Regions from separate parts of the Scandinavium manionii genome, predicted to be linked through region 1. Evidence: predicted binding sites of a transcription regulator. Region 1 holds the regulator's gene; the other holds the start of a gene.

Evidence for each region. The regulator Fur, encoded in region 1, represses iron uptake genes when iron is present. The targets are predictions, from matches to a motif close to ATAATAATGAGAACNACTATCAA.
Region 2: the regulator Fur is predicted to act here: its motif matches at 12,627-12,649, upstream of sufA (Fe-S cluster assembly scaffold SufA).

Annotation. Positions count from the first base shown of each region.
Region 1 is NZ_JALIGC010000040.1:351,833-367,975, forward strand. It holds gene arcA (arginine deiminase) at 1-306, shown strand, start outside; gene arcC (carbamate kinase) at 317-1,225, shown strand; gene argF (ornithine carbamoyltransferase) at 1,281-2,285, shown strand; gene MUU51_RS19445 (YfcC family protein) at 2,336-3,739, shown strand; gene MUU51_RS19450 (arginine repressor) at 3,829-4,308, shown strand; gene speFL (leader peptide SpeFL) at 4,622-4,726, shown strand; gene speF (ornithine decarboxylase SpeF) at 4,980-7,178, shown strand; gene potE (putrescine-ornithine antiporter) at 7,169-8,488, shown strand; gene pgm (phosphoglucomutase (alpha-D-glucose-1,6-bisphosphate-dependent)) at 8,532-10,172, opposite strand; gene seqA (replication initiation negative regulator SeqA) at 10,192-10,746, opposite strand; gene ybfF (esterase) at 10,920-11,684, shown strand; gene ybfE (LexA regulated protein) at 11,816-12,109, shown strand; gene fldA (flavodoxin FldA) at 12,259-12,789, shown strand; gene fur (ferric iron uptake transcriptional regulator) at 13,107-13,559, shown strand; gene chiQ (ChiQ/YbfN family lipoprotein) at 13,651-13,998, opposite strand; gene chiP (chitoporin ChiP) at 14,048-15,460, opposite strand; gene glnS (glutamine--tRNA ligase) at 15,860-16,143, opposite strand, start outside.
Region 2 is NZ_JALIGC010000032.1:125,821-141,963, reverse strand. It holds gene ppsR (posphoenolpyruvate synthetase regulatory kinase/phosphorylase PpsR) at 1-622, opposite strand, end outside; gene ppsA (phosphoenolpyruvate synthase) at 960-3,338, shown strand; gene MUU51_RS03760 (glycoside hydrolase family 3 N-terminal domain-containing protein) at 3,531-5,900, shown strand; RNA gene rprA (antisense sRNA RprA) at 5,904-6,011, opposite strand; gene ydiK (AI-2E family transporter YdiK) at 6,206-7,330, opposite strand; gene ydiJ (D-2-hydroxyglutarate dehydrogenase YdiJ) at 7,558-10,614, shown strand; gene menI (1,4-dihydroxy-2-naphthoyl-CoA hydrolase) at 10,611-11,021, shown strand; gene lpxP (kdo(2)-lipid IV(A) palmitoleoyltransferase) at 11,441-12,355, shown strand; gene sufA (Fe-S cluster assembly scaffold SufA) at 12,690-13,064, shown strand; gene sufB (Fe-S cluster assembly protein SufB) at 13,067-14,554, shown strand; gene sufC (Fe-S cluster assembly ATPase SufC) at 14,571-15,317, shown strand; gene sufD (Fe-S cluster assembly protein SufD) at 15,292-16,143, shown strand, end outside.

The sequences.
Region 1 (16,143 bases):
GGAATCAAACGCCATCAGGAAACCAGTCTGCTGCACGCCATCGAAAAAGCCCTTGGCATCGATCAGGTGCGATTGATCACCACCGGCGGCGATGCCTTTGAGGCCGAACGCGAGCAGTGGAACGACGCCAATAACGTGCTGACGCTGCGCCCCGGTGTCGTTGTGGGCTACGAGCGTAACACCTGGACTAACGAAAAATACGATAAAGCGGGTATTACCGTGCTGCCCATTCCCGGCGACGAACTGGGTCGCGGACGCGGCGGCGCACGCTGCATGAGCTGTCCTCTGGAACGCGACGATATTTAAGGAATAAACCATGACCAAACCAACACTGGTTGTCGCCCTCGGCGGCAATGCCCTGCTCAAACGTGGAGAGCCACTGGAAGCGGAATGCCAACGCCAGAATATTGCGCTGGCGGCGAAAATCATCGCCGGGTTAACCGTGCAATGGCGTGTCGTGCTGGTGCACGGCAACGGGCCGCAGGTGGGACTGTTGGCACTGCAAAACAGCGCCTATGACAAAGTGGCACCCTACCCGCTCGACGTCCTCGGCGCCGAAAGCCAGGGAATGATTGGCTACATGCTGCAACAGGCGCTGAAAAATCAGCTGCCGCAGCGCGAAGTCAGCGTATTGCTGACCCAGGTCGAAGTGGACGCAGCCGATCCGGCTTTCAGCAACCCGACCAAATACATCGGCCCGATCTACGACGACATCCAGGCCCGGGCGCTGCATGAAGAAAAAGGGTGGACGTTTAAGGCCGATGGCTGCCACTTCCGCCGCGTGGTGCCTTCGCCACAGCCGCAGCGGATTGTCGAAGGCGACGCCATCCGAACCCTGATTGCCCGCGACCATCTGGTGATTTGCAACGGCGGCGGCGGCGTCCCGGTAGTGAAAAATACCAGCGGCTACCACGGTATTGAGGCGGTGATCGATAAGGATCTCTCCGCCGCACTGCTGGCCACTCAGCTTGAGGCTGACGCTCTGCTGATCCTCACTGACGCCGATGCCGTCTATCTCGACTGGGGCCAGCCTGGTCAGCGTCCGCTGACGCAGGTCACGCCTGCTGAACTCAATAATCTGACATTTGATGCCGGATCAATGGGCCCCAAAGTTGCCGCCAGCCGCCGTTTTGTTGAGCAGTGCCACGGTATCGCCGGGATCGGCGCACTGGCCGACGGCGAAGCCATCCTCAATGGAAAGAAAGGCACCTTGATTCGCCCGTAACTGCCCTTTCCCGGATCGGGAGAGACATGAATGCGCTATCTGAAAGGACTATCCCATGAGCATCAATCTGAAAAACCGTAACTTCCTCAAACTGCTCGATTACACCCCGAGCGAAATTCAATACCTGATTGATTTGGCGCTGGAGCTGAAAGCAGCCAAACGCGCAGGCCGTGAGAAAAAAACGCTGGTCGGGAAAAATATCGCTCTGATTTTTGAAAAAACCTCCACTCGCACGCGCTGCGCTTTTGAAGTCGCGGCCTTCGATCAGGGCGCGCAAGTCACCTACCTCGGGCCGACCGGTTCGCAAATCGGCCATAAAGAGTCGATGAAGGACACCGCCCGGGTGCTGGGCCGGATGTATGACGGCATTGAATATCGAGGATTCGGCCAGGCGATCGTTGAGGAGCTGGGGGCATTCGCAGACGTGCCGGTATGGAACGGGCTAACCAACGAGTTTCACCCAACGCAAATTTTGGCAGACCTGATGACGATGCTGGAGCACGCGCCGGGCAAAAGGTTGCCGCAACTGAGCTTCGCCTATCTCGGTGATGCCCGCAACAATATGGGCAATTCACTGCTGGTGGGCGCCGCCAAAATGGGGATGGATATTCGCCTCGTCGCGCCAAAATCATTCTGGCCTGAACCCGCGTTGGTCGAGCAATGCAGAACCATTGCGAAACATACCGATGCGCGCATCACCCTGACAGAGCATGTCGACGAGGGCGTGTATGGCGTCGATTTCCTCTACACCGACGTTTGGGTATCGATGGGTGAACCGAAAGAGGCCTGGGCTGAACGTGTCAGCCTGATGACCCCCTACCAGATCAATCAGCAGGTTATTGCCGCTACCGGCAATCCAGACGTCAAGTTCATGCACTGTCTGCCCGCATTCCATAACGAACACACCACCATGGGCCGCGAGATTGAAATGGCATACGGCCTGAAAGGACTGGAAGTCACTGAAGAGGTCTTTGAATCGGCACATTCCATCGTCTTTGACGAAGCGGAAAACCGCATGCACACCATCAAAGCGGTAATGGTGGCGACCCTCGGCGACTAACGTATCCCGGGCGTGCCGGAATGCGCGCCCTGCTCCACGGAGATCTCACCATGAGCAAATTCAAATTTCCTACCGCTTATACCATCCTGTTTATTCTGATTGCCCTTGTCGCCGCCATGACGTGGATTATCCCGGCGGGTAAATACCAGATGGCAACGAACGCCACGCTGGGCAAAGAGGTGCCGGTCGCCGGGACCTACGCGCCGGTCGATGCGCATCCGCAAGGCATTACCGCCGTTTTACTGGCTCCTATCGACGGTCTCTATAATCACCAGACCTACGTCGCCGGCGCCATCGATGTGGCGTTGTTCGTGCTGATCATCGGCGGCTTTCTCGGCGTGGTGAACAAAACGGGCGCGATCGATGCCGGAATAGAACGGGTCACCGCCAAACTTAACGGCAAAGAGGAGTGGATGATCCCCATCCTGATGGCGTTGTTTGCCGCCGGGGGAACCATTTATGGCATGGCCGAGGAATCCTTGCCGTTCTATACATTGTTGGTGCCAGTGATGATGGCCGCCCGGTTCGACCCGCTAGTGGCCGCCGCTACCGTGTTGCTCGGCGCGGGTATTGGTACATTAGGCTCGACCATCAACCCATTTGCCACGGTGATCGCCGCCAACGCCGCCGGGATCCCTTTTACCCATGGCATGCTGCTGCGTATTCTGCTGTTGGTGGTGGGTTATCTGATTTGCGTCTGGTGGGTGATGCGTTACGCCCGCCGCGTGCGCAGCAATCCTGCGGCGTCCGTCGTCGCCGACGCCTGGGAGAGCAATCGTGCACATTTTCTCGGGCAGCGTTCCGAAACCCGGCTGGAATTTACCTCCACCCGCAAAACCATCCTGTGCATTTTCGCCGCGTCGTTTGCGGTAATGATTTACGGTGTTGCAGTCCTGGGCTGGTGGATGGCGGAAATTTCCGCCGTGTTTCTGGCCGCCGCCATTGTCGTGGGAGTGATTGCGCGAATGAGTGAAGAGACATTCACCCAAACCTTTATAGACGGTGCTCGCGATTTACTCGGTGTCGCACTGATCATTGGTATCGCTCGCGGTATTGTAGTGGTGATGGATAACGGCATGATTACTCACACGATTCTTCACAGTGCTGAGGATCTGGTGTCGGGTCTGTCAACCATGCTATTCATTAACGTCACTTACTGGCTGGAAGTGCTGCTCTCCTTCCTGGTGCCCTCCTCTTCAGGGCTGGCGGTGTTAACGATGCCGATCATGGCCCCGCTGGCGGATTTCGCCCACGTACCGCGCGAGTTGGTGGTCACTGCCTACCAGTCCGCCTCAGGGATAGTCAATCTGATGACGCCCACCTCTGCGGTGGTCATGGGCGGTCTTGCCATCGCCCGCGTGCCGTATGTGCGCTATCTGAAGTGGGTCGCACCGTTGCTGGTTATCCTGACGTTATTGAACATGCTGTTACTGAGCCTTGGCGCCCTGCTGTAGCAGCCCCAGCGTCCTGCCTGGTGGTTTTTCAGCCACCGGGCCAGCAGCCGGCACGTCGATAATGTTAATGATTACAGGATACAAAGATGATCAAGGATTACGGTGATTACTCTGCCAAAGAACAACTTCAGCTGACCGTCTGTCAGCGTCTGATTGCAGAGAAAAGCTATCTCTCCCAGGAGGAAATCCGTCGTGATTTACAGCAGCACGGCTTTGATTGTATCAGTCAGTCCACCGTCTCCCACCTGTTAAAACGGCTTGGCGTCATTAAAATCCGCAACGCCAAAGGGCAAAAAATATACTCCGTTAATCCCCAACTTGGGCCCACGCCGGATGCCACCCGATCAGTGTCAGAAATGGTGGTCAGCGTCGAGCATAATAGCGAGTTTATTCTGGTCCATACTATTGCGGGATATGGACGCGCCGTCGCGCGGATCCTCGACTACCATGCGTTACCCGAAATTCTCGGTGTGGTGGCGGGCAGCAGCATCGTGTGGGTCGCCCCGCGCAGCATCAAACGAACCGCACTGGTGCATAAGCAGATAAATTACCTCCTGCGCACGCGTTAGACGCTATTCTGATTAAATACCAAAGAGTGATATCCTGAATACTCATTCAGAATATCACTCTTTTTTCGTTTATATATTCCTCTGTTAAGCTCTTTCCCATCACTCTCTCCTCTGACGGCGAAGGTGCAAATTCCTCTGCACCATGTACATTTAATTTACAATAAATAAACATAACAGCATATAATCTTGCAATATGCACATGAAGTGACTAATTATTTCTGAAATGATCGGTTATTGTCGATCGATGTCACAGAAACATCGCCATTTCCAGATAAAATACCTGCGCTTTCACTCATTCATGAAGGTATATATTATGGAAAACAATAGCCGACTCATGCCCCATATAAGGCGGACAACACATATCATGATGTTTGCCCACCGCAATAGCTTCGACTTTCACTTCTTTAACGCCCGATAGTCTTCTGACTACGGGCGTTCAGCATACAGGTCATTCCTGACTTCCTGATAATGCAGGCATTTGCCTGTAGCTCCTGCGCTCGCCTTAGTAAATTCTGTATTCCGGCAACCGGGCCGGTGGAATTTATGACTTCAGAAAAAGCAATAACCTGATTTCATTATCAGCGGGTCACTATTGCCTTTTCACCGGAATAATCAATTTCGTATTTTAGAAATTGAGGACCTGCTATTCCTTGAAATTAAAGAGATGAAAAATGTCAGAATTAAAAATTGCCGTCAGTCGCCATTGCCCTGATTGTTTTAACAGCACCCGCAGCATTGTTGACACATATAACACGCAGTTTATCGATGTCGCTGCCGCGGTATTATCTGTAAAAGATGTCGAGTGTGGGAAACTCGATGAAATAGACACCACGGGCTATAACCTGCCAGTATTTATCGGTATTAATAAAGACGAAATCGTGCCCGCAGAATATCTGTCGCGTATTCATGGGGTGTTTGAACACGATGAAACACGCAACGACTTCTATGGCCGTCAGCTGGAAGCCGCCGCGCATAAATATGAAACGCAGCTGCGCCCGCCGTTCTTCCGCGCATTAGTGGATTACGTTAATCAGGGCAATAGCGCGTTCGACTGCCCCGGCCATCAGGGCGGTGAGTTTTTCCGTCGCCATCCGGCGGGCAATCAGTTTGTCGAATACTTTGGTGAGACGCTGTTCCGCTCAGATCTCTGCAACGCCGACGTGGCGATGGGTGATTTGCTGATCCACGAAGGCGCGCCCTGCGTGGCGCAGCAGCATGCGGCTAAAGTGTTCAACGCCGACAAAACCTATTTCGTCCTGAACGGCACGTCATCGTCGAATAAAGTGGTGCTTAACGCGCTGCTGACACCGGGCGATCTGGTCTTGTTTGATCGCAACAACCACAAATCCAACCATCACGGTGCGCTGTTACAGGCTGGCGCCACACCGGTATATCTGGAAACCGCGCGTAACCCATATGGCTTTATCGGCGGGATTGATGCGCACTGCTTTGAAGAGACTTACCTGCGGGAATTGATTGCCGACGTCGCACCGCAACGTGAACGGCTGGCTCGCCCTTTCCGTCTGGCCGTCATTCAGCTTGGGACCTACGACGGCACCATTTATAACGCCCGTCAGGTGGTCGATAAGATTGGGCATCTGTGTGACTACATCCTGTTTGACTCCGCATGGGTCGGCTACGAACAATTCATTCCGATGATGGCCGAATGTTCGCCGTTACTGCTGGAGCTTAATGAAAATGATCCGGGAATTCTGGTTACTCAGTCGGTCCATAAACAGCAGGCCGGTTTTTCTCAAACCTCGCAAATCCACAAAAAAGATAGCCATATCAAAGGCCAGTCGCGCTACGTCCCGCATAAACGCCTGAACAACGCCTTTATGATGCATGCCTCCACCAGCCCGTTCTATCCGCTTTTTGCCGCGCTGGATGTCAACGCGAAAATGCATGAAGGCGTCAGCGGCCGCAATATGTGGATGGACTGTGTGGCGAACGGCATCGATGCCCGCAAACTGATCCTCGAGAACTGCCATCATATTCGCCCGTTTGTACCGCCGGTCATTAATGGCAAACCGTGGCACGCCTGGCCTACCGAGCAAATTGCCCGCGACCTGAGTTTCTTCCATTTCGTGCCGGGTGAGCGCTGGCACGCGTTTGAAGGCTACGCCGAACATCAGTATTTCGTCGATCCGTGCAAGCTGCTGCTGACTACCCCCGGCATTGATGCCGACAGCGGTGAGTACGACGCGTTTGGCGTTCCGGCGACTATTCTCGCTAATTTCCTGCGTGAGAATGGTGTGGTGCCTGAGAAGTGCGACCTTAACTCGATTCTGTTCCTGCTGACCCCGGCGGAGGATATGGCGAAGCTGCAACAACTGGTTGCACTGCTGGTGCGCTTTGAAAAACTGCTCGAGAACGACGCACCGTTGCAGGAGGTTTTACCGTCGCTGTATCGCCAGTACGAGCATCGCTACGCCGGATATACCTTGCGTCAGCTGTGTCTGGAGATGCATCAGCTCTATGCCCGTCACGACGTGAAACAACTGCAGAAAGAGATGTTCCGCAAGACGCATTTCCCGCGCGTCAGCCTGAATCCACAGGAAGCGAACTACGCCTATCTGCGAGGGGAAGTTGAACTGGTGGCGCTGCCGCAGGCTGAAGGTCGCATTGCGGCGGAAGGCGCGCTGCCTTATCCGCCGGGCGTGCTGTGCGTCGTGCCAGGGGAAATCTGGAGCGGTGCGGTACTGCGTTATTTCACCGCGTTGGAAGAAGGCATCAACCTTCTGCCAGGCTTCGCGCCAGAACTTCAGGGGGTTTATGTCGAGGAAGTCGACGGTCGTAAGCAGGTGTGGTGCAACGTTATCAAGTCGCGTGATGCTCAACAGCCGCTGATGAAAGGGGAATCATTATGAGCAAATCGAACAAAATGGGCGTCGTTCAGCTCACCATTTTGACGATGGTGAACATGATGGGGTCCGGAATAATCATGCTGCCGACCAAGCTTGCGGAAGTCGGCACGATCTCGATTATCTCCTGGATGGTGACCGCCCTGGGCTCAACCGCCCTGGCGTGGGCGTTTGCCAAATGCGGGATGTTCAGCCGTAAATCCGGTGGCATGGGCGGCTATGCGGAGTATGCCTTCGGCAAATCCGGCAACTTTATGGCCAACTATACCTATGGCGTGTCGCTACTGATTGCCAACGTGGCGATAGCCATTTCAGCGGTGGGTTACGGTACCGAACTGTTTGGGGTCACGCTCAGCCCGATTCAGATTGGGCTGGCGACCATCGGCGTGCTGTGGCTGTGCACCATCGCCAACTTTGGCGGAGCGCGGATCACCGGACAAATCAGTAGCGTCACCGTCTGGGGTGTCATTATTCCGGTCGTGGGATTGTGCATTATCGGCTGGTTCTGGTTCAGCCCGACGCTGTACGTAAATTCCTGGAACCCGCACCACGTGCCGTTCTTTAGCGCGGTCGGGTCATCAATCGCAATGACGCTGTGGGCGTTTCTCGGTCTGGAGTCTGCCTGTGCCAATACCGATGTGGTGGAAAATCCAGAGCGTAACGTGCCGATCGCGGTTCTCGGTGGAACGCTGGGTGCCGCGGTGATTTACATCGTCTCCACCAACGTGATTGCCGGGATTGTGCCTAACGTCGATTTAGCCAGCTCTACAGCCCCATTCGGGCTGGCCTTCGCGCAAATGTTCACCCCGGAAGTCGGGAAAGTGATCATGGGCCTGATGGTGATGTCGTGCTGTGGTTCGCTTCTGGGCTGGCAGTTCACTATCGCTCAGGTGTTTAAATCCTCGGCGGACGAAGGCTACTTCCCGAAAGTGTTTTCCCGCTTATCCCGCGCAGAGGCGCCGGTTCAGGGCATGCTGACGATTGTCGTCATCCAGTCCGGGCTGTCGCTGATGACCATCAGTCCATCGCTGAATAATCAGTTTAACGTGCTGGTCAACCTGGCAGTCGTGACCAACATTATTCCATACATCCTGTCGATGGCGGCGCTGGTTATTATTCAGAAAGTGGCGAACGTCGCGCCGGGCAAAGCGAAAGCCGCGAACGTGGTGGCGTTTATCGGGGCGATGTACAGCTTCTATGCGCTGTATTCGTCAGGTGAGGAAGCGATGCTGTGGGGGGCAATTGTCACCTTTATGGGCTGGACGCTTTACGGGCTGGTGTCACCACGGTTTGAATTAACGAATAAACATAGTTAACGAAAAGGGGAGCCTGTCGGCTCCCCTTCACACATTTACGCGTTTACGCGTTTTTCAGCACTTCACTCACAATCTCTACCGCTTCTTTCTCAATCTGCTTACGGTGCTCGGCACCGAGGAAGCTTTCGCAATAGATTTTGTAGGCGTCTTCTGTGCCAGATGGACGTGCTGCAAACCAGCCATTTTTGGTCATCACTTTCAGGCCGCCAATGGATGCGCCGTTACCCGGAGCCGCCGTCAGACGCGCAGTGATGGGGTCACCGGCCAGCATATCGGCACTCACCATCTCCGGAGAGAGCTTAGACAGCGCGGCTTTCTGGGCTGAAGTCGCAGAGGCCTGCAGACGGTTGTAGCTCGGTGCGCCAAAGCGCGCGGCCAGTTCGTCGTAATGCTGCTGCGGGTTTTTGCCAGTGACGGCGGTGATTTCAGCCGCCAGCAGACACATGATGATCCCGTCTTTATCGGTAGACCACGGCGTGCCGTCGAAACGCAGGAAGGATGCTCCCGCGCTCTCTTCGCCGCCAAAACCAAAGCTGCCGTCGAACAGACCGTCAACAAACCATTTGAAGCCTACTGGCACTTCCACCAGCTTGCGGCCCAGATCCTCAACCACACGGTCAATCATCGCAGACGACACCAGGGTTTTACCCACGGCGACATCTTTGCCCCACTGTGGACGATGCTGGAACAGATAGTTGATCGCTACGGCCAGATAGTGGTTCGGGTTCATCAGACCCGCCGGCGTCACGATACCGTGACGGTCGTAATCCGGGTCATTGGCAAACGCCAGGTCGAATTTGTCACGCAGTGCCAGCAGACCCGCCATCGCACACTCTGATGAGCAGTCCATGCGGATCGCGCCATCTTTATCGAGGTGCATGAAACGGAATGTCTGATCGACGTGATCGTTCACGATGGTCAGATCAAGCTTGTAGAACTCTGCGATACGTTTCCAGTATTCGATCCCGGAACCGCCCAACGGATCAACGCCCAGCTTCAGGCCCGCTTTCTGAATGGCTTTGATATCAACGATATCCGCCAGCCCTTCGATAAACGGCTGAACCAAATCTTGCTCTTTGATATGCCCGGACGCATACGCTGCATCCAGAGACATGCGCTTCACGCCATTCAGGCCATCAGCCAGTAATGCGTTTGCGCGGTCTTCAACCACTTTGGTGACGTTGGTATCAGCCGGGCCACCGTTTGGCGGGTTGTACTTGATACCACCATCGTCCGGCGGGTTATGGGACGGGGTGATGACGATACCATCAGCCTGTGCGCCACCTTTTTTATTGTGAACCAGGATAGCGTTGGAAACCGCAGGCGTTGGGGTGTAGCCGTTGTTTTCCTGCACAATAACGTCCACACCGTTGGCCGCCAGCACTTCCAGTACAGAAATGATCGCCGGCTCTGACAGGGCGTGGGTATCCTTGCCGACGTAGCATGGGCCGGTAACGCCATTTTTTGCGCGTTCTTCCGCAATCGCCTGCGCAATGGCCAGGATATGCGGTTCGTTGAAGCTGTGACGTGCAGCGCTACCACGGTGGCCGGACGTCCCGAATTTTACCGCATGTTCTGCGTTACCCACTTCCGGCTTCAGCACGTAGTACTGAGACGTCAGCTGGGCGACGTTGATCAAATCACTCTGCTGTGCAGGCTGACCCGCACGGTTATGAGTTGCCATTGCCTGGTCCTTCTTATGCTTAGATGGTGCCGCAAACCTTTTCAATTAATTCCGCGGGGAACTGCATTGACTGCATGATGTGTTCGACCATGCTGCATTTACGACCGGTATTGGTGTTAGTGATAACCCAGTAAGGGGTTTCTGGTACCTGCTTAGGCTTGGTCTGATTGCCGTTTTTCAGTAGCGTTGCTTCGTCAGAGGCGAAGTAAACGCGCGTACGGCCATGCAGCGACTCGGTAGCCAAAGCAAATGCTTTGCTGTCTAAGGCGTAAAGTGTCGTCAGCACCAGCAGGAAACGGTTGACCGCTTTTTTCTGCTCAGCGTATTCGTCAGAAAGCATCAGCTCGCGCATGGCACGAACGTTATCTTTCAGTGAGGACACTTTTTTAACCGCAGCGACGACCGGTGCAGACGCGGGGGCCGGGGTTTCTTTGGCTACGGTTGCTGCCGCCGCCTGCGATACGGCAGAAAATTTCAGCATGCGCCGTAAAATGTCGGATGCGCTCTCGCCAATGTGCTTAGTGTGGCTGGCAATAAAGCCGTAGAGTTCGTCATCAACTTCGATCGTTTTCATCTTAATCCAGTGAGATATCTTTTCTGAATACAAGTTGTTGGGATTATAAGGACAAAACCCAACAGCGGATAGCGTGTCGGCAAAAACTCAGACGACTACTGAGTGTTGCAGCCGGGCGGCAGAATGTTCAACATGATACCCTAACCCGACGTAGCGAAAAAAAGAACTTTGCCATGAAATTAAACAGCCGAGCGCAAACTGCACAAAACCTGCACACTAATTCTCCCATCGTCCTCGTTCACGGCCTTTTCGGTAGCCTTGATAACCTCGGGATCCTCGCCCGGGATCTGGTTGTCGACCACAATATCCTGCAAGTCGATATGCGTAACCACGGCCTTTCCCCTCGCGACCCGGAGATGACCTACGCCGCAATGGCGCAGGATCTTGTCGATACGCTCGATGCCAACAGCATTGAGAAGGCGATTCTGATAGGCCATTCAATGGGCGGTAAAGCAGTGATGGCGTTTACGGCGCTAGCCCCTGAACGCGTTGAAAAACTGGTGGCAATTGATATTGCTCCGGTAGCTTATCAGGTGCGCCGTCACGATGAGATTTTTGCCGCCATTAACGCCGTGACCGACGCGGGCGTGTCCAGCCGCCAGCAGGCTGCGGAAGTCATGCGTCAGAATATAGATGAAGAAGGCGTGATTCAGTTCCTGCTGAAGTCGTTCGTCGACGGCGCGTGGCGCTTCAACGTGCCAGCATTGTGGGATCAATACCCACATATCGTTGGCTGGGAACCGATTCCTGCCTGGGACCACCCTGCTCTGTTTATCCCTGGCGGAAATTCGCCTTACGTCACCACGGAGTATCGCGAGGCGTTATTGGCACAGTTCCCGCAGGCCCGCGCGCATGTGATCGCGGGTGCCGGACACTGGGTTCACGCAGAAAAACCGGATGCGGTGCTGCGTGCGATTCGCCGTTATCTGGCAGAATGATTAAAATCCGAGCAAGCAAGCGCCATTGTGCCTCCCGGCGTTGGCGTGCGGGTTTCGCTGATGTATGATTGCGCGCTATCTGCGCCGGGCCTGTCGTCTGGCGGCTTGTTTCCCCGAAGTCACTCTGAATCATGGCAAAAGAACAAACGGACCGAACGACATTAGATTTGTTCGCAAATGAGCGTCGCCCGGGAAGGCCGAAAACCAATCCGCTCTCGCGCGACGAACAATTACGCATTAATAAGCGTAATCAGCTTAAACGCGACAAAAGCAACGGTCTCAAACGCGTTGAGTTGAAGCTCAATAACGATGCCGTGGATGCGCTTAATGAACTGGCTGACGCCAGAAATATGAGCCGCAGCGAGCTTATCGAAGAGATATTGTTGCAACAACTGGCTGCATTACACGGCCAGGAACTTGTCTGAAAATACGGCAAAAAATCACTTTCATTTAGCAGAGAGTGCAGTACGGCGCGATTGCAGTTTCCGCGCACTTCTCCTCCTGCTATCATTGCCTTTATCTGTGGGCAACATTCCACCATCATTTCAATACGTTTCAAGAGGTTATTTTACTCATGGCAATCACAGGTATTTTTTTCGGCAGCGACACCGGTAACACCGAAAATATCGCGAAGATGATCCAGAAGCAGCTTGGCAAAGACGTTGCCGAGGTGCATGACATTGCCAAGAGCAGTAAAGAAGATCTCGAAGGTTTCGATATTCTGCTGCTGGGTATCCCGACCTGGTACTACGGTGAAGCACAGTGTGACTGGGACGACTTCTTCCCGACGCTGGAAGAGGTAGACTTCAACGGTAAGCTGGTCGCACTGTTTGGCTGTGGCGATCAGGAAGATTACGCAGAATATTTCTGTGATGCGTTGGGTACCATCCGCGACATCATCGAACCGCGCGGCGCAACTATCGTTGGTCACTGGCCGACCGAAGGCTACCATTTCGAAGCCTCTAAAGGTCTGGCTGATGACGCCCACTTTGTGGGTCTGGCCATTGACGAAGATCGCCAGCCGGAGCTGACCGCTGAGCGTGTCGAAAAATGGGTGAAACAAATCTCCGAAGAGCTGCACCTCGAAGAGATCAAGAACGCCTAATGATTTAGTACGGTGCAGCATTCGTACTGCGCCGTATTAGCGATAAGTTGTGTTAAATTAATAGGTAAAAGCAATCAAATTAATCGCTACAAATTTTTAACTTTTGAGCACATATCTGTACAATGTCACCTGTTTTGACGAGGTCGGATGTTTCGCTTTGCAGATGATGCCTCGTTTTTGAAAAGCATACTTTGCTCAGGGTTTACGGTTCCCATTTAGGGCAGGCAGTCCTATAATGAGACGCATTATCCTGAATTCATTCTTAGTAATACTTCCTCATAGGGAAGTGTATCGCCTAGCAACAGGACTGATTCCGCATGACTGACAACAATACCGCATTAAAGAAGGCAGGCCTGAAAGTCACGCTTCCTCGTTTGAAAATTCTGGAAGTGCTTCAGGAGCCGGACAATCACCATGTCAGTGCGGAAGACCTTTATAAACGCCTCATTGATATGGGCGAAGAAATTGGTCTGGCAACGGTTTATCGCGTTCTGAACCAGTTCGACGATGCCGGCATTGTCACCCGCCACAACTTCGAAGGCGGCAAGTCTGTTTTCGAACTGACTCAGCAGCATCATCACGATCACTTAATCTGCCTCGACTGCGGCAAGGTTATTGAGTTCAGCGATGACTCTATCGAAGCGCGTCAGCGTGAAATCGCCACTCGACATGGCATTCGTCTGACCAACCATAGCCTTTATCTTTACGGCCACTGCGCAGAAGGCGACTGCCGTGAAGATGAACACGCACACGACGCCGCTGAGAAATAATCAGCGTTCGCTCAAAAGCAAAAAGCCAACCTCGCGGTTGGCTTTTTTTTGGCATAAATTTCAGGCAATCACAGAGGCCGATAGTTGAGGGTTATGGCTTTGTGGTTGTGGTCGTCGTGTTGTTGTTACGAATTTCCTTCCAAATCTGGTCACAGCGGGCTTTCACCGCCTGATCGTTGCCAGTACGCGTTGCCTGGATGCACTGTTGATAATCCAGAACCCGCACGCTTTCCTGATTGGCAAACTGCTGATGTGACTTCTCGGTTTTCAGTACGTCCAGCACATTCTGACACGCCTGAATTTTATCCGGGTTGCCTTCAGCGGTGTTAATACAAGCGCTGTACGCCTCTTTGAGCTTGTTATCTTCCTGTGGCGTCTGGGGTTGCGTGCATGCGACAAGTCCGGATGCCATCATCGCGATGAGAATCAATTTTTTCATGATACGGCCTCATAGGCGCGCGGCGACGTTAACGCTGCCGCGCGACTTGTCAGAAAATGGTGAACGGGGCGATAACGATGAATTTCACGTCACGCTCATCCTGGAAGATGTTGCCGTAACCCCCGCCATAGCTCGGGATGTCGGAGTGGTTGTCGTATTGAGTAAAGTGCAGCTTGAACAGCGTGCCTTTCGCTCGCCCTTCCTGAACGGTGTACATCGCATCGAGGCTGTAAGCTGACTCTTTAATTTTATTCGAGGAGATATCTTCGCGCTGACCTGCGCTATTGATAAGCCAGTCAGACGGTTTGGCATCCCAGGCATAAACATAAGACGCGCCCACAGCCCAGCCCGGCATATCCCAGTTTTTCAGATCATACATACCGCCAAAGAACACCGCTTTTTCGCCATTGGCGTTGAAATCTGAGCGGTTATCCCACCAGATATCCAGTCGGCCGTTGGAAGACGCATAGGTTGGGGTCATACGCTGAAGGAAGTAACCCTGTTGCCCTTCCGCTTTTACCCATGTTCCTTCGAGACGCAGGTCAACAACGTCGCCCACTTTATAACCGAGGGTCAGGGCCTGTAACCACGCGGTACCGTCATAGATATCGTTGATAGTGTTGCTACTGACGGTGTCACGCGCACCGTAGAACTGGTAGCTGGTCGAGAGTGGCGCCCCGGCAACATCAAATTTATAGCTGGCTTTGGCGAAGTACTGATCCATAAAGCCTTCTGCCTGACCAAATGCGGCTTCGAGCACCAGGTCATTTTTGAAGTCGTATTTAGCACCGATGGAGTGCAGGTACTCCACTTTGGTTTTCTTGTCGTTCTGATAGAAATGGTCAGTTTCGAGGTGCCATGGCGCTTTGTACTCGTTGGTCCACATATACGAGAAGCTCAACGCACCGGCATCGCCGTAATCAAAGTTTGCCCCGGCTTCAGCACCCTGATAAGTACCAGGCATAAAGCTCCAGTGCGGTGCTAACAAAGTCTGGCCAGTAGGTTGAATATAACCTGCACGCGCCCAGGTCGGCCCCAGTTTAAATTTCGCGGCGGCTTTATACAGGCTGATCCCGCTCTTATCGCCAGACCAGTCTTCGTCATAGCCTTTGTTAACAGAGGAGAACGCGATTTCGTTTGGGTGACCGCTTTCGGCGGATTCAGCCATTTCGATTGCGGTGAAGGCCGCAATATCCAGGCCGATAAAATCTGCAGCATAACCCGACTGGAAGTCGAGGTTGGCGTTCCAGGTGGAGTGAGAAAGGTTGGTTTTGTACTTATCGCCGTCGGTTACATCTTTACGGTCACGCTCACGCTGCCAATAATAGATGCCGCCGGTTAAGGTTGAATCGTCTACGAATCCTGCTGCACTGGCTTGCGGAACTGCAATCCAGCCCGACATTGCGGTGACCCCGGCAATAGCCAGCGCCAGCGTACTACGTTTGCCACTGAACGTACGCATGTGTATATCCTCTTTGACTTTTAAAAACGCGTTCGCAAAGCGAACAACGATAAAAAATAAGTACTGCAAAAAAGTAGCGAGGCAGAAAAGTCCTAACGCTATGCATGTAGACTATTTTTCGCGACGCGAATTATCAATCCTTTTTCCGCACAAAAACGCAAGATTATGACAGGGCGCACATATTTAATTGCGTTTTGTTACATATGCACGTTTCAGCATGAAGCCACGAGAACCGCTAATAGCAGGGGATTCTAAAAAAGAAGGGAAAAATGACTCTGAAAAATGTAACAAGACCGGGGCGCTGTTTCATGAATGAAAATGATATTATTTCGCATCACAAAAATGACATAAAAAAGCGCCGCATTGCGCGACGCTTTTTACTTTTAGCAGAAGCGAAACTTATTCGCCCGCTTTTGCCCAGGTATCACGCAGGCCAACGGTACGGTTAAATACCAGCTTATCTGCGGTGCTGTAGCGGCTGTCGAGACAGAAGTAACCTTCACGTTCGAACTGGTGCGCTTTACCCTCTTGTGCGGCTTTGAGCGACGGCTCAGCATAGCCCTGCTTGATAACCAGTGATTCCTGGTTAATGACAGACAGGAAATCTTCCGCCGCGCCCGGGTTTGGTACGCTGAACAGACGATCGTACAGGCGAATCTCAACCGGCAGCGCGTGGTGTGCGC
Region 2 (16,143 bases), on a different contig from region 1:
TCAGCCCGAATAATTTATGCTGTAACGGTTTCAGCGCGGCGGGCAGCACCAGATTATCCATATCGTCGGCGATAAACGGATAGTTGGCGGCGCGGATCCCAAACTGCATTGCGAGGTAAAGGCTGGTCGGGGTTTTGCCGCAGCGTGAAACGCCGAGCAAGATCACCTGCGCCTGATCGAGATTGCGCAGCGAAACGCCGTCATCGTGTGCCAACGTGTAGTCAATGGCGGCGATACGGGCATCATATTTAGTGAGATTCCCTGGCGTAAGGCCGTGGGTGCGATGAGCAATCGGCGTCGGGTCGAGCTTCAGTTCTTCCTGCAACGGCGCAACCAGCGCCTGCACGATGTCCTGACAGAAGCCTTCGCTTTGCAGAATGATGGTGCGAATTTCCGGAATGACAATCGAATAGAAGACCAGCGGACGGATGCCAGATTGCTGATAAATCGCGTCAATCTGTTCCTTTACCGCCTTCGCCCGGCTTTCGCTTTCGACAAACGGCAGGGTAATGCTGTTGACCGACACCGGGAATTGCGACATCACCGCGTGCCCTAGCACCTCGGCGGTAATGGCGGTACCGTCAGAAATGTAAAACACATGGCGATCGACATTTATATCCATTTTGACCATCCGGTAAGATTAAGTTAATTCCATGAAGCCTATATTTATTTTAATCACATCTGAGTCAGTTTTGTCTCGAATTTAAAAATGAAACGTGGTTTTTATTTTATGTGAAAAGGGGTGTTCATTTTTATGGTGGAGGGCTATAAACCGTCTTTTTATGTGGGATTCCTCAATAATCATAGAGTTAAGGGTTTTCGGGGAACTTTCTTAAAAAGCAAAAAATTATTCTGCTTGAACGATTCACCTTTTTTCCCGTCACGTTAATTATGGCAGGATAAATAACGAAGCCAGCCTTTCTCTGGCGATTTTCTTAATTCATATAAGGATTGTTTCGATGTCCAACAATGGCTCGTCACCGCTGGTGCTTTGGTATAACCAACTCGGCATGAATGATGTAGACAGCGTTGGAGGCAAAAATGCCTCCCTGGGTGAAATGATTACTAATCTGTCCGATTTGGGCGTTTCCGTACCCAACGGGTTTGCTACCACGGCTGATGCTTTCAATCAGTTCCTCGACCAGAGCGGCGTGAACCAGCGTATTTATCAGTTGCTGGATGAAACCGACATCGACGACGTCTCCGCCCTGGCGAAAGCCGGTGCGCAAATTCGGCAATGGATTATCGACACTCCCTTCACAGCAGAGCTGGAACAGGCGATTCATCAGGCCTATAACCAGCTTTCGTCTGACGACGCCGATGCGTCGTTTGCCGTGCGTTCTTCCGCGACTGCCGAAGATATGCCGGATGCTTCCTTCGCCGGTCAACAGGAAACGTTCCTTAACGTTCAGGGCTACGACGCGGTGCTGGTGGCGGTGAAGCATGTCTTCGCCTCCCTGTTTAACGACCGCGCGATTTCCTACCGTGTGCATCAGGGCTATGACCATCGCGGCGTCGCGCTCTCAGCGGGCGTGCAGCGTATGGTGCGTTCCGACCTCGGTTCCGCTGGCGTCATGTTCTCCATCGATACCGAATCCGGCTTTGATCAGGTGGTGTTCATCACCTCTGCCTTCGGCCTTGGCGAAATGGTGGTGCAGGGCGCGGTTAACCCGGACGAGTTTTACGTCCACAAGCCGACGCTGGAGAAAGGTCGCCCGTCCATCGTGCGCCGCACCATGGGCTCGAAAAAGATTCGTATGGTGTATGCCCCAACCCAGGAACACGGTAAGCAGGTGCGCATCGAAGATGTGCCGCAGGCTGATCGCGATCGCTTCTCGTTGACCGACGACGAAGTGCAGGAACTGGCAAAACAGGCGATACAGATTGAGAAACACTACGGTCGCCCGATGGACATTGAGTGGGCCAAAGACGGTCACACCGGCAAACTGTTTATCGTGCAGGCGCGTCCGGAAACCGTGCGTTCTCGAGGCCAGGTGACAGAACGTTATACGCTGCACGCGCAGGGCAAAATCATTGCCGAAGGTCGTGCTATTGGGCATCGCATCGGCGCAGGACCGGTGAAAGTCATTCACGATATCAGTGAAATGAACCGCATTCAGCCGGGTGATGTATTAGTTACCGACATGACCGACCCGGACTGGGAACCGATCATGAAAAAGGCGGCGGCGATTGTTACCAACCGCGGCGGACGGACCTGTCACGCAGCAATTATCGCCCGTGAATTGGGCATTCCGGCAGTCGTCGGCTGTGGCGATGCGACCGAGCGCATGAAGGATGACGAGAAAGTCACCGTGTCCTGTGCCGAAGGCGACACCGGTTACGTTTACGCCGAAATGCTCGACTTCAGCGTGAAAAGCTCCACCGTCGACACCATGCCGGATCTGCCACTGAAAATCATGATGAACGTTGGCAACCCGGATCGTGCGTTTGACTTTGCCTGCCTGCCGAACGAAGGCGTCGGTCTGGCGCGTCTGGAATTCATCATCAACCGCATGATCGGCGTGCACCCACGCGCGCTGCTGGAATTTGACGACCAGGACGCGAAGCTGCAAAACGAAATTCGCGAAATGATGAAAGGCTACGACTCGCCAAAAGAGTTCTATGTTGGCCGTCTGACCGAAGGGATCGCTACGCTCGGCGCGGCGTTCTACCCGAAACGCGTGATTGTGCGTCTCTCTGACTTTAAATCTAACGAATACGCCAATCTGGTGGGCGGCGAGCGTTACGAGCCGGAAGAAGAGAACCCAATGCTGGGCTTCCGTGGCGCGGGTCGCTACGTGGCTGACAGCTTCCGCGACTGCTTCGCGCTGGAGTGCGACGCGGTGAAACGTGTGCGTAACGAAATGGATCTCACCAACGTGGAAATCATGATCCCGTTCGTGCGTACCGTGGATCAGGCGAAAGCGGTGATCGATGAGCTGGCGCGTCAGGGCCTGAAACGTGGCGAAAACGGCCTCAAAATCATCATGATGTGCGAGATCCCATCCAACGCGCTGCTGGCGGAACAGTTCCTCGAGTATTTCGACGGCTTCTCTATCGGCTCGAACGACATGACTCAGCTGACGTTGGGTCTGGACCGTGACTCCGGCGTGGTGTCTGAACTGTTCGATGAACGCAACGAGGCGGTGAAAGCGCTGCTGTCGATGTCGATTCGCGCGGCGAAGAAGCAGGGTAAATACGTCGGCATCTGCGGTCAGGGTCCGTCTGACCATGAGGATTTCGCCGCCTGGCTGATGGAAGAGGGAATCGACAGCCTGTCGCTGAACCCGGATACCGTGGTACAGACCTGGCTGAGCCTCGCCGAACTGCGTAAGTAATTGCTCAATCAACGCCCCGGCAGCTTGCGCTGTCGGGGCTTTTTTATGCACGGCGCAGTTTGTCGAGCGCCTTCACAGAATTGAAACAAAACGAAAAATCATAACTTCGCTGTTAATTTCGACAATTGTCGCCCTTCGCCCGGTTCTGAATACTGCTTCTCAACCAGATAAACCTTAACGGAGGGGAAGTTGATGACCGCACTGTATAAGGATGCGCAGCGTCCAGTCGCTGAACGTGTTGCTGATTTGCTGGCGCGAATGACGCCAGAAGAGAAGTTTGCCCAGATGCACGCCTATTGGCTGGTGCTGAGTGAAACCGGCGATCACCGCGAACGCAGCGACATGAGTGATGAATTTGCCGGGGTATCCGCTCAGGCTTCGTTAAATGAGCGGCTGAAACTCGGCGTCGGGCAAATCACCCGTCCAATGGGGACACACATTGTTGATGCCCGAACCGGGGTGCGCGCCGCAAACCGCCTGCAAAAAATGCTAGTGGAAGAGACGCGGCTCGGTATTCCGGCCTTGTTCCATGAGGAGTGCCTGGTGGGTCTGCTGTGCAAAGACGCAACGTTATTCCCATCTTCACTGAACTACGGTTCGACCTGGGATCCTGAACTGATTCGCTATGCCGCGGAATGTATCGGGGAGGAGGCTCGCGCGACCGGATGCCATCAGGGGCTGGCACCGGTACTGGACGTGTCGCGCGACGTGCGCTGGGGCCGCACCGAAGAAACCTTTGGTGAAGATCCGTGGCTGGTTGGCGTCATGGCCAGCGCCTACGTCGAAGGTTTACAGGGCGAAAAACGCGATTTACTGGCCACGCTGAAACACTATGTCGGTCATTCATTCAGTGAAGGGGCGAGAAACCATGCGCCTGTCCATCTGGGGTTCTGCGAACTGAACGATACCTTCCTGCTGCCGTTTGAAATGGCGGTGAAACTCGCTAACGCCGGTTCGGTGATGCCTGCCTATCACGATATTGATAACCAGCCGGGGCATAGCGATGGGTTCCTGATGACCACCGTGTTGCGTGAGCAGTGGGGTTTTGACGGCATCATCGTGGCGGATTATGGCGGAATAAGTTTGCTGCACCAGCATCATGGCGTGTCGCACGACGCGGCAGAGTCTGCCGCGCTGGCCTTTAATGCCGGATTAGACGTGGAACTGCCGAAGGATGATTGTGCGCGTCATCTGGCGCAGGCCGTGGAGCGGGGGCTGATAACGATGGCGAAAATAGATGAAATCGTGGCGCGGACGCTGACAGAGAAATTCCGACTTGGGCTGTTTGAGCAGCCTTACACCGATGAAAACGCGATTGAACTGCAAAGTGCGCAAACGCGGCAGGCGGCGCGGGATGTGGCCACGCGCTCACTGACGCTGCTGGAAAACAACGGCGTGCTGCCGTTTATCGGGAAACCGCGCGTGGCGGTGATTGGCCCGACGGCGGACGATCCGCTGGCGCTGCTGAGCGGCTACAGCTTCCCGGTACACCTGATTATCAGCGATATGCTTGAGCAAACGTCGCAAGTCACCACGCCGCTGGCGGCACTGCGACAGACGCTGGGTGAAGAGAATGTCCGCTATGCCAGGGGCTGCCATATCATCGAAAAACGCATGGCGGGCGCACCGGTCTTTCCGGGAGACAGCAGTGGTAAAGCGCTGCAGCAGTCTCCGGTCAGTATGGACACCTCGCTTATTCCTGATGCGCTGCGGGTAGCGCAGGAAAGCGATGTGATCGTGGCCTGTGTGGGCGATCTGGCCGGGCTGTTTCAGAGTGGTACCGTCGGCGAGGGCTCCGATACCGACTCACTGAATCTGCCGGGGGTTCAGCAGCAATTATTAACCGCGCTGGTGGCGACCGGCAAACCGGTGGTGGTCGTGATGACCGGCGGCCGGCCGTATAACCTGCAAGGGCTGGAAGATAGCGTTGCTGCACTGTTGATGGCCTGGGCGCCGGGTCAGGAGGGCGGCTGGGCCATTGCCGATGTCCTGACCGGACGCGCCGAACCGCAAGGGCGGCTGGTGGTCAGCGTACCGAAAAGCGCTGGGGCGATGCCGTATTACTACAACCACAAACTGAAAAGCGGCGGCACGCCGTTCGCTTTCCATTTCGGCAGTCGCTATCCATTTGGCTACGGTAAAGGCTGGACGCAGTTCCAATGGAGCGATCTGACGCTTATCACGCCTGAAGTGGCTATCGATGGAGATATTGTAGTGCAGGTCACGCTGACCAACATCGGTGAACGTCGCGGCAGCGAAGTGGTGCAGCTGTATGTGCGCGATAACGTGGCGTCGATGGTACGTCCGGTGAAAGAGCTGAAAGCGTTCCAGCGCGTAGAGCTGATTCCGAACCAGTCGGCGACGCTGGCCTTCCATGTGCCCGTCGACATGCTGAACTTTACCGACCGTAACGGGAAACGTATCGTCGAACCGGGTGAATTTACGCTGATGGCGGGGTCATCATCGGCAGATGTTCATGGCTCGGTGATCGCTAAGGTCAGCGGAACCACACGAGAATTGGCGAAAAACTGGCAGATGCTGAGCCGCTGTGAGGTCAAATAAAGGATAAAAAAAAGCCCATCGTGGGAGATGGGCAAAGACTACACACAGCAATTCGTTGTTTCACTCAGGGGATTTCCATGCTTATAAATCAAGGTGTTGATTTATAACCGTGAGCTAATAGTAGGCATGCAGAATTTTTGCGTCGATCAGATTGGTCTTAATCGTTAAAAAAACGTAAAGGATTTGAGAGTTCTGAATGGGCGTTAGCGGTGATTGTGAGCAGAATAACGGCGCAGTGGGGCAATAACGATAAGTAATGCTTAAGTATCAGGCCCGGTGCAAGGGTGCGTCCGGGCCACGTTTTATCAGCTGCCGAGCTTGTCGTGGCTAGCTTCCAAAGTCTCAAGTTCCTCAAGCACTTCTTCAGCATCGTCAGACGGTGGCGGCACTTCTCGCACCCAGGCATCAAACAGACGCCAGGAGACTGCCAGCAGAACCGGGCCAATGAACAAGCCAATCATACCAAACGCAATCAGGCCGCCGATAACGCCGGTGAGGATAAGTATCATCGGCAGGTCTGCGCCCATACGAATCAGCATCGGACGGATGAAGTTATCCATGGTGCCCACCACGCAGCTCCACACCAGCAGCACGGTGCCCCAGGTGGTATCGCCGGTCCAGTACAGCCAGATGATGGACGGAATAAGCACCACCAACGGACCGAGCTGTACCAGACAGGAGAAAATCATCACCACGGTCAGCAGCGTCGCGTAAGGCACGCCGGAAATCGCCAGGCCGATACCGCCCAGAACCGCCTGCACCAGCGCGGTGACGACCACGCCAAGCGCCACGGCGCGAATGGCTTGTCCTGCCAGCAGCACCGCCGCATCGCCACGTTTAGCCGCCAGGCGAGTGGCAAAGTAACGCACGCCGAAGGCCACTTTTTCACCCTGCCAGTACAGCAGCGCACTGAACAACAGCATCAGACCGCAGTGCATCATAAAGCGGCCAATATGCGCCGCCTGGCCAACAAACCAGGTGGTGGTGGTGCCGATATATGGGCGAACCTTAGCCATGATAGCCGAGCCGCCCATGTCCAACAGGCTGTGCCAACCTGCGTACAGTTTGCTGCCGACCAGCGGAATGCTGTTCAGCCAGGCGAGATCCGGCGGCGAAATATTGCCAGCGCTAATCGCGTGAACGAGTGGCGTGCTGCCATCCACCAGGCTGTTGACCAGCAACGCGATTGGAATAACGAACAGTAAAAAAAGCAGCAGGGTCATCACCAGTACCGCCAGTGAGCGGCGGCCAAGCAGTAAACGCTGGAGTTTTAGCAGGACTGGCCAGGTGGCGATAACGATTGTCGCGGCCCACGCAAAGCCCAGAACGAAGGGTTGTACTATCCACAAGCATGCCACGATCATGAGGCTTAAAAACAGCACCGACAGCAGGATCTGCGGTAAATCTCGGGGCCGATGAAGGGTTGTCATACATTTTATACCTTTGTGATTACGCCCACTGAAGGGCGCAGATGATAAATCCGTTTACTGATAATAATATCAACAATTTCGTGATGATGATCGCCCTGAAATCCGATAAGCGTATCAGTAAAAAATGTGATACAACGATTAGGCTATACGCAAACGATAAAACAGACACAACAACATCGTTATTACACCATCGTCCAACACAACTTAGTCAGGCAGGGTCAAGCGTCATGATCCCACAGATTTCTCAGGCACCCGGCGTTGTTCAGCTGGTGCTGAATTTTTTGCAGGCACTGGAGCAACAAGGTTTTACCGGCGATACCGCCACCCGTTATGCCGACAGGCTGACGATGGCGACCGATAACAGCATATATCAGCTCCTCCCCGATGCCGTGGTTTTCCCCCGTTCAACCGCTGACGTCGCGCTGCTTTCACGCATTGCCGATGAAGAGCGTTTCCGCTCGCTGGTCTTCACGCCTCGCGGCGGCGGGACGGGTACCAACGGCCAGTCGCTGAACCAGGGCATTGTCATTGATATGTCTCGCTATATGAATCGCATCATTGAAATCAATCCCGAAGAGGGTTGGGTGCGGGTCGAAGCGGGCGTTATCAAAGATCAGCTTAATCAGTTTCTGAAACCCTACGGGTATTTTTTCGCACCTGAACTGTCAACCAGTAACCGCGCCACGCTTGGCGGGATGATCAACACCGATGCGTCCGGACAAGGATCAATGGTGTATGGCAAAACCTCTGACCACGTGCTGGGCGTGCGGGCGGTGTTGCTGGGTGGCGATATTCTTGATACACAGCCGATGCCGGTGCTGCTGGCGGAAACGCTGGCCAAAGAGCAGTCGGCGAGCGGGCGCATTTACCGCACGGTGTATGAGCGCTGCAAAGAAAATCGTCAGCTGATTATCGACAGCTTCCCAAAACTGAACCGTTTCCTCACCGGTTACGATCTGCGTCATGTCTTCAATGACGAGATGACCGAATTTGACCTGACCCGCGTGTTGACTGGGTCGGAAGGCACGCTGGCATTCATCACCGAAGCGCGCCTGGATATCACGCGCCTGCCGAAAGTGCGTCGCCTGGTGAACGTCAAGTATGATTCCTTCGATTCGGCGCTGCGTAATGCGCCATTTATGGTCGATGCACGTGCGATGTCGGTGGAAACCGTCGATTCGAAAGTCCTGAATCTGGCGCGGGAAGATATCGTCTGGCACTCCGTTAGCGAACTCATTACCGACGTGCCGGACAAAGAGATGCTCGGCCTGAATATCGTGGAATTTGCCGGTGATGATGAAGAACTGATCGCAGGCCAGGTGAGCGCGCTGTGCCAGCGTCTTGATGCGCTGATCGCCGCAGGCGAGGGCGGCGTTATCGGCTGGCAACGTTGTAATGAACTGGACGGCATCGAGCGTATTTACGCGATGCGTAAAAAAGCGGTTGGCCTGCTTGGCAATGCCAAAGGCGCTGCCAAACCAATTCCGTTTGCCGAAGACACCTGCGTGCCGCCGGAGCATCTGGCAGATTACATCGTTGAATTCCGTGCGCTGCTCGACGGGCATGGCCTCAGCTACGGTATGTTTGGTCACGTTGATGCGGGCGTGCTGCACGTTCGCCCGGCCCTGGACATGTGCGACCCGCAGCAGGAAATCCTGATGAAGCAGATTTCCGATGACGTCGTCGCGCTGACGGCAAAATACGGTGGCCTGTTGTGGGGCGAACACGGCAAAGGTTTCCGTGCAGAGTATAGCCCGGCCTTCTTTGGCGACACGCTGTATGGCGAACTGCGCAAAGTGAAGGCGGCATTCGACCCGAATAACCGTCTTAATCCAGGGAAAATCTGTCCGCCGGAAGGGGTGGATGCGCCGATGATGAAGGTGGATGCGGTCAAACGCGGCACCTTCGACCGGCAAATCCCGATTTCGGTGCGTACCTCCTGGCGCGGTGCGATGGAGTGTAACGGCAACGGCCTGTGCTTTAACTTCGATGCGAACAGCCCGATGTGCCCGTCGATGAAAATCACCAGCGACCGAATGCATTCGCCAAAAGGACGCGCCACGCTGGTGCGTGAATGGCTGCGTTTGTTGGCGGATCGCGGGATTGATCCGCTCAAGCTTGAAAAAGAGCTGCCGGAAAAACGCGCCAGCCTGCGCGGCCTGATAGAGCGGACGCGCAACAGCTGGCATGCCAATAAAGGCGAATACGATTTCTCACACGAAGTGAAAGAGGCGATGTCCGGCTGTCTGGCCTGCAAAGCCTGTTCAACGCAGTGCCCGATCAAAATCGACGTGCCGGATTTCCGCTCGCGCTTCCTGCAGCTGTATCACACCCGTTATTTGCGCCCGATGCGCGATCACGTGGTTGCCACGGTTGAAAGCTATGCGCCGCTGATGGCGCGCGCGCCGAAAACCTTCAACTTCTTTATCAGCCAGCCGTGGGTGAAAAGCTTGTCGAAGAAGCACATCGGCATGATTGACCTGCCGCTGTTGTCGACACCTTCGTTGCAGCAGCAGATGGTGGGGCATCGCTCGGCGAATCTGACTCTCGAACAGCTCGAAGCGCTGAGCCCGGAACAAAAAGCGAAAATGGTGCTGGTGGTGCAGGATCCGTTCACCAGCTACTACGATGCGCAGGTGGTGGCAGATTTCGTCCGGCTGGTGGAGCGTGTCGGCTATCAGCCGGTCGTACTGCCGTTTTCGCCGAACGGTAAAGCGCAACACATTAAAGGCTTCCTGACGCGTTTTGCAAAAACGGCACAGAAAACGGCCGATTTCCTCAACCGGGTGGCGCAGCTCGAGATGCCAATGGTGGGCGTCGATCCGGCGCTGGTGCTGTGCTATCGCGACGAATACAAGCAAACGCTTGGCGAAAAACGCGGGGATTTTCAGGTTCAGCTGGTGCATGAGTGGTTGCCGAAAGCGCTGGAGAATACTGAAATGCGAGACGTCAGCGGTGAGGCCTGGTATCTGTTCGGTCATTGCACCGAAGTGACCGCCTTGCCAATGGCACCCAAACAGTGGGCGTCTATTTTCGCCCGCTTTGGCGCGAAGCTGGAAAGCGTCAGCGTGGGTTGCTGCGGCATGGCCGGAACCTATGGGCACGAAGTGAAGAACCACGAGAACTCATTGGGCATTTATGCTCTGTCCTGGCAGCAGGCGATGCAACGCCTGCCTCGCAACCGCTGTCTGGCCACGGGATATTCCTGTCGCAGTCAGGTGAAGCGCGTTGAGGGCAGCGGCGTACGCCATCCGTTGCAGGCTTTACTGGAGATTATGGGATGATCTGGAAACGTAGCGCGACACTGGATGCGCTCAACGCGATGGGTGAGGGCAACATGGTTGGCCTGCTGGATATTCGCTTTGAGCGTCTGACCGACGATAGCCTGGAAGCCACCATGCCGGTGGACCGCCGGACACATCAGCCGTTTGGCCTGCTGCACGGTGGTGCGTCGGTGGTGCTGGCCGAAACGCTGGGCTCTGTGGCGGGTTATCTTTGCACTGAAGGCAATGAGAAAGTGGTGGGGGTGGAGGTTAACGCCAATCACATTCGCGCCGTGCGGAGCGGACGGGTGCGTGGCGTCTGTAAAGCCCTGCACGCCGGACGCCGCCATCAGGTCTGGCAGATAGAGATCTTCGATGAGCATGGCAAATTGTGCTGCTCTTCCCGACTCACCACGGCGGTGGTTTAGAATCATTGAACAAAAAGTGAACGGCGAAAGCACCGAATACCGGTGCTTTTCTCCATCATTTCTGGCGAATTGATTCAATAACCGGCATTCCTCGAATTAATGATAAGAATTGCTGACGTTTATTGTGCTTAACCCTAAGAATGATCCCGTTTTATTCCTGCGCAGTTAACGGTAGCTTCAGATTAATTCACTATCTTTTTCCTGACAGATGTTGCATCCTCATCGCAGCAGTTCGCCTGCACTCCACGGAAGCCGCTTTTGTCTCTATTCAGGATCCATTTTGCAAAGAGACTTTTGGCGTTTCGGTTAAAACTGGCTTTTAACCAACGTGAAAATTCACAACGTATCGCCTAAAGATTGATGATTTCTTTCGTTTTTTCCTTATGCGCTACTGGTTCACATGCTTACAGGAATTAACGATGGCAAAAGCCTTCGACAAAACGTTACTGCACCCTCGCAACTGGTTAACCTGGTTTGGTTTAGGTGTGCTGTGGCTGCTAGTCCAACTTCCCTATCCGCTGCTGTATATTATCGGGTCTTCTCTCGGGCGCGCCGCGCGACCATTTTTGAAAAGAAGAGAAAAGATTGCGTCAAGAAATTTAACACTCTGTTTCCCGGATATGACTGCCGAAGCAAAAGAGAAATTAATTGAGCAGAACTTTATTTCTCTCGGAATGGGTTTAATTGAAACCGGTATGGCCTGGTTCTGGAGCGATGCCCGGGTTAGAAAATGGTTTGATGTAGAAGGTTACGAAAACCTGACCAAAGCGCTCGAAAACAAAAAAGGCGTCATGGTGGTCGGGGTGCATTTCATGTCGCTGGAACTCGGCGGCAGAACGATGGGCTTGTGCCGTCCGATGATGGCAACCTACCGGCCGCACAACAGCAAGTTGATGGAGTGGGTGCAGACCAAGGGGCGTCTGCGTTCCAATAAAGCGATGATCGATCGCCGTAATCTGCGGGGCCTGGTGAGCGCGTTGAAAAACGGGGAAGCGGTCTGGTTTGCACCTGATCAGGATTACGGCCCAAAAGGCAGTACCTTTGCGCCATTCTTCTCCGTGCCGCAAGCGGCAACCACTAACGGTACGTTTGTGCTTCAACGCTTATCAGGCTCCGACCTGCTGACCATCACCATGGTGCGTAAAGCCAATAACCGGGGTTACAGTCTGTACATCAGTGAAGCACTGACCGATTACCCGACTGAAGACGAGTTCAAGGCCGCGAGCTATATGAACAAGGTTATCGAGAAAGAAATTCTGCGCGCACCAGAGCAGTATTTATGGGTGCACCGCCGATTCAAAACGCGCCCGGTAGGCCAGGCGTCGCTCTACTAACGAACCTGTATTTTCTGAAAGCCCCGTGCGCATCTGCAACGGGGCTTTTTTATTGCAACCGCAGAAAGCAATTCCTATCTCATAAATTGGTATTTTCTATACATCTTTTCATTGTCACATTTTTTCTCCGCCATTGAAGTTAAAGCATTTATTTTTCAATGCATTGAACATTTCCCGATAGCCCTGTTCACTCTGCGCACAGGGTCTATGCTTAGTAAAAGCCCTCTGTTGGAGGCATTCCGCTGAAAGCCCCTGCTGACAAGGGGTTGAAGTGATAATCATTATCACTAACATAGAGGGATGCCCTGATGGCTTCAACGTATAAGGTGGACCTATGGAATTGCATTCAGAAACCTTCAACCCGGCTGATTTTTCCTGGCGCGGAATCAGCCTGACGCCTGCCGCGGCGGCGCACGTGTGCGATCTGGCAATCAAGCAGGGCGTGCAAGGGATCCGTCTGGGGGTGAAAACCTCCGGCTGTGCGGGTTTTGCTTACGTACTGGATACCGTCACCGAACCGAAAGCAGACGACCTGCTGTTCGAGTCTGACGGCGCGAAGCTCTGGGTATCGTTACAGGCGATGCCCTTTATCGACGGCACGGAAGTGGATTATGTGCGCGAAGGCTTAAATCAGATCTTTAAGTTTCACAACCCGAAGGCCCAGCATGAATGTGGCTGTGGTGAAAGTTTCGGGGTGCAGGCGGAGTAATTATGTCACGTAATACTGAAGCAACTGACGATGTCAAAACCTGGGCCGGTGGTCAGCTCAATTATAAAGAAGGGTTCTTTACCCACCTGCAGACCGACGAACTGGCGAAAGGGATCAGCGAAGAGGTGGTGCGCGCCATTTCTGCCAAACGCAACGAACCAGAGTGGATGCTCGAATTTCGCCTGAACGCGTTTCGGGCGTGGCTCGAAATGGAAGAGCCGCACTGGCTGAAAGCGCATTACGACAAACTGAATTATCAGGATTACAGCTACTACTCCGCGCCGTCATGCGGTAACTGCGATGAAACCTGCGCCTCAGAACCGGGTGCGGTGCAGCAAACCGGGGCCAATGCGTTCCTGAGTCAGGAAGTCGAGGATGCGTTTAGCCTGCTCGGTGTGCCGGTCCGTGAAGGTCGTGAGGTGGCGGTCGATGCGATTTTCGACTCCGTTTCTGTGGCGACCACTTACCGGGAAAAGCTGGGCGAGCAGGGTATTATTTTCTGTTCGTTCGGCGAGGCTATCCATGACTATCCCGAACTGGTGCAGAAATATCTCGGCACTGTGGTGCCAGGCAACGATAACTTCTTTGCGGCACTGAACGCCGCGGTCGCCTCTGACGGCACCTTTATTTATGTGCCAAAAGGCGTGCGCTGCCCGATGGAACTGTCGACCTATTTCCGCATAAACGCTGAAAAAACCGGTCAGTTCGAGCGCACAATTTTGGTGGCCGATGAAGGCAGCTATGTGAGCTATATCGAAGGCTGCTCGGCCCCGGTACGCGACAGCTACCAGCTGCACGCCGCGGTGGTGGAAGTGATCATCCACAAAGATGCGGAAGTGAAATATTCCACGGTTCAGAACTGGTTCCCGGGCGATAACAACACCGGCGGCATTCTGAATTTTGTTACTAAACGCGCGCTGTGCGAAGGCGAAAACAGCAAAATGTCATGGACCCAGTCGGAAACCGGCTCGGCCATTACCTGGAAATACCCGAGCTGTATTTTGCGCGGCGATAACTCCATCGGTGAGTTCTTCTCGGTGGCGCTGACCGCCGGACATCAGCAGGCCGACACCGGCACCAAGATGATCCACATCGGCAAAAACACCAAATCGACCATTATCTCGAAAGGCATCTCCGCCGGACACAGTCAGAACAGCTATCGCGGCTTAGTCAAAATCATGCCGACGGCGACCAACGCCCGTAACTTCACCCAGTGTGACTCGATGCTGATTGGCCCGGACAGCGGGGCTCACACCTTCCCGTACGTTGAATGTCGCAACAACAGCGCTCAGCTTGAGCACGAGGCCACAACCTCGCGCATCGGTGAAGACCAGCTGTTCTACTGCTTGCAACGCGGTATCAGCGAAGACGACGCGATTTCAATGATCGTTAACGGTTTCTGTAAGGACGTTTTCTCAGAGCTGCCGCTGGAGTTTGCGGTCGAAGCACAAAAATTGCTGGCAATAAGCCTCGAACATAGCGTCGGTTAAGCATTAAGGGACACCCATGTTAAGCATTAAAGATTTACAGGTAGCGGTAGAAGATAAAGAGATCCTGCGCGGGCTTAGTCTGGACATTCGCCCGGGTGAAGTGCATGCCATCATGGGGCCGAATGGCTCGGGGAAAAGTACGCTGTCGGCGACGCTGGCCGGGCGTGAAGATTACGAAGTGACCGGCGGAACGGTTGAATTCAAAGGCAAAGACCTGCTGGAGCTGGCGCCGGAAGATCGCGCCGGAGAAGGCATTTTCATGGCCTTCCAGTATCCGGTGGAAATTCCCGGTGTCAGTAATCAGTTTTTCCTGCAAACGGCGCTCAATGCGGTGCGGGAATATCGTGGCCAGGAAGCACTCGATCGCTTTGATTTTCAGGATCTGATGGAAGAGAAAATCAAGTTGCTGAAAATGCCGGAAGATTTGCTGACCCGTTCAGTCAACGTCGGTTTCTCCGGCGGTGAGAAAAAGCGTAACGACATTTTGCAAATGGCGGTGCTTGAGCCAGAACTGTGCATTCTTGACGAGTCCGATTCGGGGCTGGACATCGATGCGCTGAAAATTGTCTCCGACGGCGTCAATGCGCTGCGTGACGGCAAACGCGCGTTCATTATCGTCACCCATTACCAGCGTATTCTTGACTACATCAAACCGGACTTTGTGCATGTGTTGTATCAGGGCCGTATCGTTAAATCCGGCGATTTCACGCTGGTCAAACAGCTGGAGGAGCAGGGTTATGGCTGGCTTACCGAACAGCAGTAACGCGCTGCAGCAATGGCATCATCTGTTTGAGGCGCAAAGCACCGCGCGCACGGCATATTCGGAACAGCACCTGCAGCAGATGCTGCGTCTCGGTCTGCCAACGCGTAAACAGGAAAACTGGAAATACACGCCGCTGGATGGATTGCTGAACAGCCAGTTTGTCAGCGCCGAAGCGTCGATCGATGCGCAACAGCGTGACGCGCTGGCGCTGCCGGTTGATGCGCTGCGAATGGTGTTTGTGAACGGTCGATTTATCTGCGAACTGAGCGATGATCTGGCAGAGAGCGGTTTCCAGGTCACGGTCGATAACGCGCGTGAGACGTTGCCTGCGGCGGTGCAGCCGGAAGTGTTCCTGCACCTCACGGAAAGCCTGGCACAGACGGTGACGCATATTCAGGTGGCGCGCAATCAGCGCCCAGCCAGACCTTTGCTGTTGATGCATATCACCCAGGGTGTCGAAGGCGAGGAGATGAACACCGCGCATTATCGCCATCATCTGGAACTGGCGCAGGGGGCGGAAGCCACGGTGATTGAACATTACGCCAGTCTGAACGACGCGCGCCACTTTACCGGTTCACGCCTGACGATGCAGGTCGCGGACAGCGCGCATTTGCAGCATATCAAACTCGCGTTTGAAAACCCGACCAGCTTTCACTTTGGTCATAACGACATTCAGCTCGCTCAGGATGCCAGCGCGACAAGCCACAGTTTCCTGCTCGGCGGTGTGGTTCTGCGGCATAACACCAGTACCCAGCTCAACGGCGAAAACACCACGCTGCGCATTAACAGTCTGGCGATGCCGGTGAATAATGAAGTGTGCGACACC